DNA from 3 places in the Bradyrhizobium sp. DOA1 genome. Region 3 is predicted to be linked to each of the others. Evidence: predicted binding sites of a transcription regulator. Region 3 holds the regulator's gene; each other region holds the start of a gene.
The links. The regulator PhoB, encoded in region 3, activates phosphate uptake and scavenging genes when phosphate is short. The targets are predictions, from matches to a motif close to TGTCATNNANCTGTCAT.
Positions count from the first base shown of each region.

Region 1 (3,270 bases), 6.9 Mb from region 3:
AGCCGAGGCCATCGGCACCATCACGTCATCACGCAACAGCGAGGTGATCCATGCCGGTATCTACTACCGCGCCGGGAGCTGGATGGCGCGCATGTGCGTCGAGGGCAAGCACGCGCTCTACCGCTACTGCGCCGAGCGCGGCATCCCGCACAAAAATTGCGGCAAGCTGATCGTCGCGACCAGTGCGAAGGAGACGGAAAAGCTGCAATCGATCAAGGCGCACGCCGAAGCCAACGGCGTGCTCGACATGGAGCTGCTTTCGGGCGAGGCCGCACGCGAGCTGGAGCCGGCGCTCGCCTGCGACGCCGCACTGCTGTCGCCCTCGACCGGCATCATCGACAGCCACGCCTACATGCTCTCGCTGCGCGGCGAGGCCGAGGCGGCGGGCGCGGCCTTCGCGTTCCACACGCCCCTGGTCCGCGCCAAGGCAGCCGCAGGCGTGATCGAGATCGAAGCCGGCGGCGAAGCGCCGATGACCCTGCAATGCAGCCTCCTCGTCAACGCCGCAGGGCTGTCGGCGACGATGGTGGCGCGCAACATCGAGGGCATGCCGCTGGACCGCATTCCGCCGGCCTATCTCGCCAAGGGAAACTATTTCAGTTGCAATGCCAAGGCGCCGTTCTCGCGCCTGATCTACCCGGTGCCCGAGCCCGGCGGGCTGGGTGTGCACCTGACGCTGGACATGGCGGGGCAGGCCCGTTTCGGCCCCGACGTCGAGTGGATCGAGACGATCAACTACGAGGTCGACCCGTCACGTGCCGAGCGCTTCTACCCTGCGATCCGCAAATATTGGCCGACGCTGCCCGACGGCGCGTTGATGCCGAGCTATTCGGGCATCCGTCCGAAGATCGTGCCCCCGGCGGTGGCCACGCAGGATTTTCTGATGCAGGGCCCGCGCGATCACGGCGTCACAGGTCTGATCAACCTGTTCGGCATCGAATCGCCGGGGCTGACGTCGTCGCTCGCGATCGCGGATCACGTTGCCGAGCTCGCAGACATCTAAGCGTCGTGCAAACAACTTTGCACGGCGCGTGCGTCCCTCGCAGCAGGGATGAGCGCAAAGGCGTCATCCCTGCGTGAAGGGTTAGATCAACTCTACATTGTTACGGGGGTACTAGTGGAGCGTGTCGCCAGATTGCTTCAGACGCTCGATCTGGTCCTTGACCATCAACTTCCGGCGCTTCAACTCAACAATTTGCAGGTCGTCTGTTGAAAGGTGCACGAGAGCTTCGTGCAATTCGTTTTCGAGAAGTTTGTGCTTCCGCTCCAATTCAACAAGATGTGCCTGAATTGTCATTCGAAACCTCCTCGGTAGGGTTGAACCTCAGGATTCGATCCGGACGAGCAAGTCTACATCACCGATTCGTTCTGTCGACGGATATCCGTCGTCGCTCCGTCATTTTTGAAAATTCATATGTAACGAAGCGTGAGTACGGGAACCGCGCGGGAAAAATCCATGATATCAATGCGCTTGCGCAGCCCCTCGGCGATCCGCAGAAATATGTTGCGGGAGATCGTCGAGCGGCGGCCCGAGATCGCTTGCGATCACGCCGCGCAAGGACGATAATTTCCACAGGGCGTCCACAGCCCAGATCTCACGCCTATCGGTTTTCGGCCACCGCAGACATGACCAATGAAGACGAGCGTGAGCTCGCAGCCGAGCTCACCCGGTTGCAGCAGGAACACCGAGATCTCGATGCGGCGATCGATGCATTGCATCAATCGCCCGCCCCCGACCTGTTGCGGCTACAGCGGTTGAAGAAACGCAAGCTGTTGCTGCGCGATCGCATCGCGTTCATCGAAGACCAGATCACACCCGACATCATTGCCTGAGCGTGTTGAGCCGATCTCGCGGCCGCTCGCCGCATCTGAATCCGCTTGACTCGAAAAGAACAAAATAGGAACATTCGACACCGCAGCGCCGCGGAAAACGCCGGCGTACGAGGCCAAGGGACCACGCCAAAGAACACGCCAGACAAGGCAGAAGGACCACGCAGATGCCGGCAACCGCCCTTCTCGACAACAGCCATTATGAACAAGCCTGCGATCAGGCGATCGCGATGTGCGACGGCAATCTGCGCAGCACCATCAAGGCGCTGATCATGGCCAACGAATATCTCGAGACGGAGCTGGAAGAATTGCAGGCGGCGATTGCCGCCGGCTGCATTCCCGAGACCTCGCGGAGCAAGAGCAGCGCCGCCTGAGCTTCACCATTGGAGCGCAACGCCATGTCAGATGTAACCTATTACGTTGCAATGCCCTTCCTGATCGATGCCGATGGCTCGCCGGTCGCCGGCGCCGCCGAGGAATGCCAGAGCTCCTCGGCAGCGTTGCGGCGCGCCGAGGCCTTGTCGCGTGGTGCAGGCAACATCGGTGCGGTTGCATTCAGCCGCAGCGGCGACCCGATGACCGGCGAGTTCGGCGACGCCACGCTGCTGCGCAAATTCGGCAACGTGCCGGAAGATCTGGCCACGCTGTAACGTCAGCTGCTCACCAGCCTGATCCGCGGCTCGTGCCGCCGGTGCGCCTTGCGCACATACATGGCGGCATCGGCCTCCTCCAGGGCACGGCCGGCGTCGGACTGCGCTCCCAGCAGCGCCACGCCGGCGGAAGCGCCAGCAGTCACCTGCTGGCCCCGAAAGGTGAATGACAGCTCGTCGACCGTCTGCTCGAAGATGGCGGCCTTCGCCATGGCGTCGGTCTCGCTGAGATTCCACAGCAGCAGCGCGAACTCGTCGCCTCCGAGACGGCCCACCACGTCCGAGGCGCGGACCTGACGCGTCAGCGTCGCGGCAATCGCCTTGAGCACCTCGTCGCCGGCAGCGTGTCCAAAGGAATCGTTGATCGGCTTCAGCCGATCGACGTCGAGCACGATCAGCGCCCCGCTGGCGCGGTAGCGCTTCATATAGGCAACGGCACGTTGGAGCGCGCGCTCGAACCCGCGCCGGTTCGGAATCTCCAGGAGGAAATCGGTGTCGGCGGCCGCCTCGAGCTCCGCGACCCGGCGCTCGGCCGCCTTGAGCTTGCTCCGCAAGCCGCGGATGATCGCCTTGGTTGTATCCGTGGCCGCATCGGGCGGCGTTCGCCGCTGCCGCGGCCCGGCGGAGCGCTTGGCAGCAGCTTTGGAGCGGGTGGCGCTGGTCTTCCGGCCCATTTTGGCCTTCGCAGCACGCGCCCTTTTTGGCTTCTTCATGGGCATCCTGCTCAATGAAGGCTTGCGGGGATTCACCAAGACAGGATAGTGCATTCCCTTCTCCTTGCCACCGCCTT
Region 1 covers NZ_JXJM01000001.1:328,055-331,324, reverse strand. The annotation lists gene SE91_RS01550 (NAD(P)/FAD-dependent oxidoreductase) at 1-1,003, shown strand, start outside; gene SE91_RS01545 (YdcH family protein) at 1,115-1,297, opposite strand; gene SE91_RS01540 (YdcH family protein) at 1,627-1,833, shown strand; gene SE91_RS01535 (hypothetical protein) at 1,998-2,204, shown strand; gene SE91_RS01530 (hypothetical protein) at 2,229-2,480, shown strand; gene SE91_RS01525 (GGDEF domain-containing protein) at 2,483-3,193, opposite strand.
Region 1: the regulator PhoB is predicted to act here: its motif matches at 1,384-1,400, upstream of SE91_RS01545 (YdcH family protein).

Region 2 (3,270 bases), 250 kb from region 3:
GCCGGCAACAATCCCGAGCAGCTGTTCGCGGCCGGCTATGCCGCCTGCTTCATCGGCGCGATGAAGTTCGTGTCCTCGCAGGGCGGCCCCAAGGTTCCCGCCGACGCCTCCGTGACCTCGACCGTCGGCATCGGCCCGCGCTCGGAGGGCGGCTTCGGTCTCGACATCGATCTGGCCGTCTCGCTGCCGGGCCTTGCCCGCACTGAAGCTGAGGCGCTGGTCGAGAAGGCGCACCAGGTGTGCCCGTACTCCAATGCCACGCGCGGCAATGTCGACGTTCGCCTGACAGTCGTCTGACCGACATGCGAATTGGCTGGCCCGGGATCCCCCTCGGGCCAGCCGCTTTCGCCGATTTGCCATTCCGCGGGATTGCGCCAAGGCGGCGCATACGCCCCTGCCCGCGGGGCCATTGCTGGCGTGCACGAACCTCGCTAGGCCTGTGATCAATTGTCGACACAGGGAAGCGAAGGCATGAGTTCTAAAGCCGCGGGTTCTGAAGCCGTTCTGGGCGCCATGAGCGGATTGCGCGTCATCGATCTCACGCGCGTGCTCGGCGGTCCCTACTGCACCCAGATCCTCGCCGACCATGGCGCCGACGTGATCAAGGTCGAGCCGCCCGCGGGCGACGAGGTGCGCGAATGGGGCCCTCCGTTCCACGAGGAGGACGCGGCCTATTTCATCGGTATCAACCGCAACAAGCGCTCGATCGGCCTCGACCTCGCCTCCGAGGGCGGCCGTGCCGTGCTGCTCAAGATGCTGGAGACCGCCGACGTCCTGATCGAGAATTTCAAGCCGGGCACGCTGGAGAAATGGGGCATCGGCAACGATGTCCTCAGCAAAAGATTTCCGCGCCTCGTGCATTGCCGGATCTGCGGCTTCGGCGCCGACGGCCCGCGCGGCGGCAATCCCGGCTATGACGCCATCATCCAGGCGATGACCGGCATGATCGCCGCGACCGGCTCGCCCGAGAGCGGACCGATGCGGATCGGCGTGCCGCTGGTCGACATTACCACCGGTCTCTATGCGGCGATCGGTATCCTGATGGCTCTGTCCGAGCGCCAGCGTTCGGGCAAGGGCCAGTTCCTGGAGACGACGCTGTACGAGACCGGCCTTGCCATCATGCATCCGCACACCGCGAATTATTTCATGCATGGCAAGCCACCCTCGCTGACCGGCAACGAGCACCCGAACCTCGTGCCCTACGCGATCTTCCCGACCAAGACCGACAACATCTTCATCGGCGTCGGCAACGACGGCACGTTCCGCAAGCTCGTCAAGGAGATCGGCAAGCCCGAGCTCGGCACCGACCCGCGTTTCGCCCGCAACAAGGACCGCATCGCCAACCGCGAGGCGCTACGCGCCGAGCTTGCCGCGGTGTTCAGCCAGCACGAGGCCGAGCCGCTGTGCAACCGTCTGCTCGCGGCGGGCCTGCCCGCGGGTCCCGTGCAGAAGATCGACCAGGCGCTGACCAACCCGCACACGGTCGCGCGCGGCGATATCATCGAGAAGGACTGGTACAAGGGCGTGGCCTCGCCGATCCGGCTCGACCGCAGCAAGCCGAGCCTGCGCCGCGTGCCGCCGAAATTCAGCCAGCACGCGGCGGAGGTGCTCGGCGAGTTCGGCTACTCCAAGGCCGAGATCGACTCGATGCTGGACAAGGGCACGGTCTGCGGCCCCGAGCGCAAGCGCTAGGTCGCCGGCCCTCGACATCCGATATCCATGCCGCATTGCGGCGCGGGCACGCAGGTGCAGCGCGAACGAAAGCGGCTGCCCTCGGCATTCGCCTATTTTCCGGCTTCCCATTTCCTGCGCTTGCCGCTTTCGTTTCTCCCGCTTACACAGTCATGTGAACGTCATATGGCGCTGCTAGCGCAAGCGCTTCTTTAGTGACGGGCAAGGGAGGTTTTCTTGATGGCTCTTCGACATTTTGGTGCGGCTGCCGCACTCGCAATCACGGTCGGCTTGTCGGCTTCGCCGGCGCTGGCCGTGACCGAGATCCAGTGGTGGCACGCGATGACGGGCGCGAACAACGACGTCATCGTCAAGCTCGCCAACGACTTCAACGGCGCGCAGAGCGACTACAAGGTGATTCCGACCTACAAGGGCAACTACGCCGACACGATGAACGCCGGCATCGCCGCGTTCCGTGCCGGCAACGCGCCGCACATCATGCAGGTGTTCGAGGTCGGCACCGCGACCATGATGGCCGCGACCGGGGCGGTCAAACCGGTCTACAAGCTGATGCAGGACGCCGGCGAGAAGTTCGATCCCAAGGCCTATCTGCCCGCGATCACCGGCTACTACTCGACCTCGAAGGGCGAGATGCTGTCCTTCCCCTTCAACTCGTCGTCGACCGTGATGTGGGTCAATCTCGACGCGCTGAAGAAGGCCAATGTCGAGATTCCCAAGACCTGGCCTGAGGTGTTCGACGCGGCGAAGAAGCTGAAGGCGGCCGGCCACGCCACCTGCGGGTTCTCCAACTCCTGGGTCACCTGGGTCAATCTCGAGCAGCTCTCTGCCTGGCACAACGTGCCGCTCGCCAGCAAGGCCAACGGCCTCGATGGCTTCGACACCGTGCTCTCGTTCAATGGACCGCTCCAGGTCAAGCACCTCGAGAACCTGGTCGAGCTCCAGAAGGACAAGACCTACGATTATGCCGGCCGCACCAACACCGGCGAAGGCCGCTTCACGTCGGGCGAATGCCCGCTCTACCTGACCTCGTCGGCCTTCTTCGGCAACGTCAAGGCGCAAGCCAAGTTCGCCTTCAGCGCGGTGCCGATGCCTTATTATCCCGACGCGAAGGGCGCACCGCAGAACTCGATCATCGGCGGCGCCTCGCTCTGGGTGATGGGCGGCAAGTCGGCCGACGAATACAAGGGCGTGGCGAAATTCCTGACCTTCCTCTCGGACACCGATCGCCAGGTCTTCATCCACAAGTCCTCGGGCTATTTGCCGATCACCAAGGCCGCCTATGACAAGGCCAAGGCCGACGGCTTCTACAAGGACCAGCCCTATCTCGAGACGCCGCTGCTCGAGCTGACCAACAAGGAGCCGACCGACAATTCGCGCGGCCTGCGCCTCGGCAACATGGTGCAGCTGCGCGACGTCTGGGCGGAAGAGATCGAGCAGGCGCTCGCCGGCAAGAAGACCGCCAAGCAGGCGCTCGATGCCGCCGTCGAACGCGGCAACACGATGCTGCGCCAGTTCGAAAAGACCGCCGTGAAGTGAGATTATAAGCGGCAGGCCGTTAAGGCGGCCTGCCGCTTCGGG
Region 2 covers NZ_JXJM01000001.1:6,981,494-6,984,763, reverse strand. The annotation lists gene SE91_RS32385 (organic hydroperoxide resistance protein) at 1-297, shown strand, start outside; gene SE91_RS32380 (CaiB/BaiF CoA transferase family protein) at 472-1,692, shown strand; gene ugpB (sn-glycerol-3-phosphate ABC transporter substrate-binding protein UgpB) at 1,912-3,228, shown strand.
Region 2: the regulator PhoB is predicted to act here: its motif matches at 1,841-1,857, upstream of ugpB (sn-glycerol-3-phosphate ABC transporter substrate-binding protein UgpB).

Region 3 (3,270 bases):
CTGACTGTGCTTGCCCTGAACATTGGCGCGCGCATCCTTGGCGCCGAGAGGACTGCAAAATGAGCGAAATGTCTGTTTCCGTCAGTGCGCCGACCGTTCACCCCGGCTCGCAGCCGTTGCCCGAGGCGCCCGCCAAGGTCACCGCGCGCAACCTGAACTTCTATTACGGTGAGCACCACGCGCTGAAGAACATCAATCTGGCGCTCGGCACCAACCGCGTCACGGCGTTCATCGGCCCGTCGGGCTGCGGCAAGTCGACCCTGCTGCGCATCTTCAACCGGATGTACGATCTCTATCCGGGCCAGCGTGCCACCGGCCAGCTGTTGCTGGATCAGACCAACATCCTCGATCCCAAGCTCGACCTCAACCTGCTGCGCGCCCGCGTCGGCATGGTGTTCCAGAAGCCGACGCCGTTCCCGATGACGATCTACGAGAACATCGCCTTCGGCATCCGCCTCTACGAGAAGATCTCGAAATCCGAGATGGATGATCGGGTCGAGAAGGCGCTGCGCGGCGGCGCGTTGTGGAACGAGGTCAAGGACAAGCTCAACGCCTCCGGCCTGTCGCTCTCCGGCGGCCAGCAGCAGCGTCTCTGCATCGCGCGCACCGTCGCGGTGCGGCCCGAGGTGATCCTGTTCGACGAGCCCTGCTCGGCGCTCGATCCGATCTCGACCGCCAAGGTCGAGGAGCTGATCCAGGAACTGTCCGAAAATTACACGATCGCGATCGTCACCCATAACATGCAGCAGGCGGCCCGTGTCTCCGACAAGACCGCCTTCATGTATCTCGGCGAGCTGATCGAGTTCGACGACACCAGCAAGATCTTCACGTCGCCGAGCGACCGGCGCACGCAGGATTACATCACCGGCCGGTTCGGCTGAGGAGACGGGACATGGGTTCTGAACATACCGCAAAGGCCTTCGACACCGACCTCCAGGAGCTCACCCGCCTGGTCGCCGAGATGGGGGGCATCGCCGAGCGCATGATCGTCGACTCCGTCGACGCGCTGATCCGCCGCGACGTCGCACTCGGCCAGCGCGTCGTCACCATCGACGCCGAGCTCGACGCGCTGCAGAAGCGCATCGAGGAGCGCGCCGTGCTCACCATCGCCCGCCGCCAGCCGATGGCGGTCGACCTGCGCGAGATCGTCGGCGCCATGCGCGTCGCGACCGATCTGGAGCGCATCGGCGACCTCGCCAAGAACATGGGCAAACGCGTCGCCGCGCTGGATGCGGACTTCCATCCGCTGAAGCTGTTTCGCGGCCTCGAGCACATGACCGACCTCGTGCAGCAGCAGGTCAAGTCGGTGCTGGACGCTTATGCCGCGCATGATCTGCCGGCGGCGATGGCGGTGTGGAAGGGCGACGAGGAGGTCGACGCCATCTGCACCTCGCTGTTCCGCGAGCTCCTCACTTATATGATGGAGGATCCGCGCAACATCTCGTTCTGCATCCACCTGATGTTCTGCGCCAAGAACATCGAGCGGATCGGCGACCACGCCACCAACATCGCCGAGACCGTGTTCTACATGATCGAGGGTCAGGCGATGACCGACAAGCGGCCGAAGGGCGACATGACGACCTTCGCCACGACGGTCCCGAATACCTGACGACTTAAGGAGCGACGACCACATGGGCGCACGCATTATGGTGGTTGAAGACGAAGAAGCTCTCACCGAGCTTCTGCGCTACAACCTCGAAGGCGACGGCTATGACGTGGAGACGGTGATGCGCGGCGACGACGCCGACACCCGCCTCAAGGAACACATCCCCGATCTGATCGTGCTCGACTGGATGCTGCCGGGGCTGTCAGGCATCGAGCTGTGCCGGCGTCTGCGCACCCGTCCCGAGACCAAGCAGCTGCCGATCATCATGCTCACCGCGCGCGGCGAGGAGAGCGAGCGGGTGCGGGGTCTTGCGACCGGCGCCGACGACTACATCGTCAAGCCGTTCTCGGTGCCGGAGCTGCTGGCGCGGGTGAAGGGCCTTCTGCGGCGGGCAAGCCCGGAGCGGCTCGCCACTGTGCTGGCCTATGGCGACATCGAGCTCGACCGCGACAAGCGCCGCGTCGCGCGCTCGGGCCGGCCGATCGATCTCGGCCCGACCGAGTATCGCCTTCTGGAGTTCTTCCTGGAGCATCCGGGCCGCGTGTTCTCGCGCGAGCAACTGCTCGACAGCGTCTGGGGCCGCGACATCTACATCGACGAACGCACCGTCGACGTCCATATCGGCCGCCTGCGCAAGCTGCTCAATCTCGGCCGCGAGCAGGACCCGATCCGCACGGTCCGCGGTGCCGGCTATGCGCTCGACGATCGGTTTGCGAAGGCGGAGCAGACGTAAGGTTTTTGAGTTTGTTCGCTGGCAGCTGTGGCTACAATCTCAGCTGTCGTCCCGGGGCGCGCGCAGCGCGAACCCGGGACCCATAACCACAAGACGTGGTTTGACGACGACTCGGTGTGACCATCTCGCGCAACAATTGCGCCCTTGGGTTATGGATCCCCGCGTTCGCGGGGGTGACACCGAGCAATTGGAGCCGTCATCGCGCGACGGCTGCTGTCCTTGCAGTCAGTTAAACCCCGCTCACCGCGTGCTCGGCTTGGCCGGCGCGCGCCGGCGATCCGCTGCGGGCTGATAGGCGACGCGCGAGTGCTGGGCGCAGTAGGGCAGGCCGGAGAGCGCCTTGCCGCCGCAGAAGAAGAAATCCGGGCTCGAGGGATCGCCGACCGGCCAGTGGCAGGTCGCCTCGTTCAATTCCAGCAGCGACAGCCGCTGGCTCATCGGCACCACGTTGTCGTAGGTGACGGGCTCTGCCTCGACCTCGACCTCGAAGGCCTGCGCCAGCGCGGTGTTGCCGCGCGAGATCGGACGGGTCACCCGCATCATGTGCTGCGCCGGGCGTGCCTTGCGCGGCCGCGGAGCGGCCGAAGACGGACTCTTGGCGCGGCCGGACAGGCCGAGCCTGTGCACTTTGCCGATCACGGCATTGCGGGTCACATTGCCGAGCTCAGCCGCGATCTGGCTGGCCGAAAGTCCGGCCTCCCAGAGCTTTTTCAGCTGCTCGACGCGATCATCGGACCAGGTCAAAACCGTCATTGCACCCTTTCCCTCGCTGCGCGCCGCCATCCTGGGGCCTCGCAGCGAATGCCTAAGCCTTGAAAAAACCCGTGCCGCCAGAATCCCTTAAGGCTCGCCGGGCGCGCAACGAGCGCCCGAACGTTTACGCCGGTACATGAGGACTCTTGGGATCAGAACCGCTGCACGAGATGTCGTA
Region 3 covers NZ_JXJM01000001.1:7,235,738-7,239,007, reverse strand. The annotation lists gene pstA (phosphate ABC transporter permease PstA) at 1-63, shown strand, start outside; gene pstB (phosphate ABC transporter ATP-binding protein PstB) at 60-881, shown strand; gene phoU (phosphate signaling complex protein PhoU) at 893-1,609, shown strand; gene phoB (phosphate regulon transcriptional regulator PhoB) at 1,632-2,339, shown strand; gene SE91_RS33510 (GcrA family cell cycle regulator) at 2,580-3,092, opposite strand.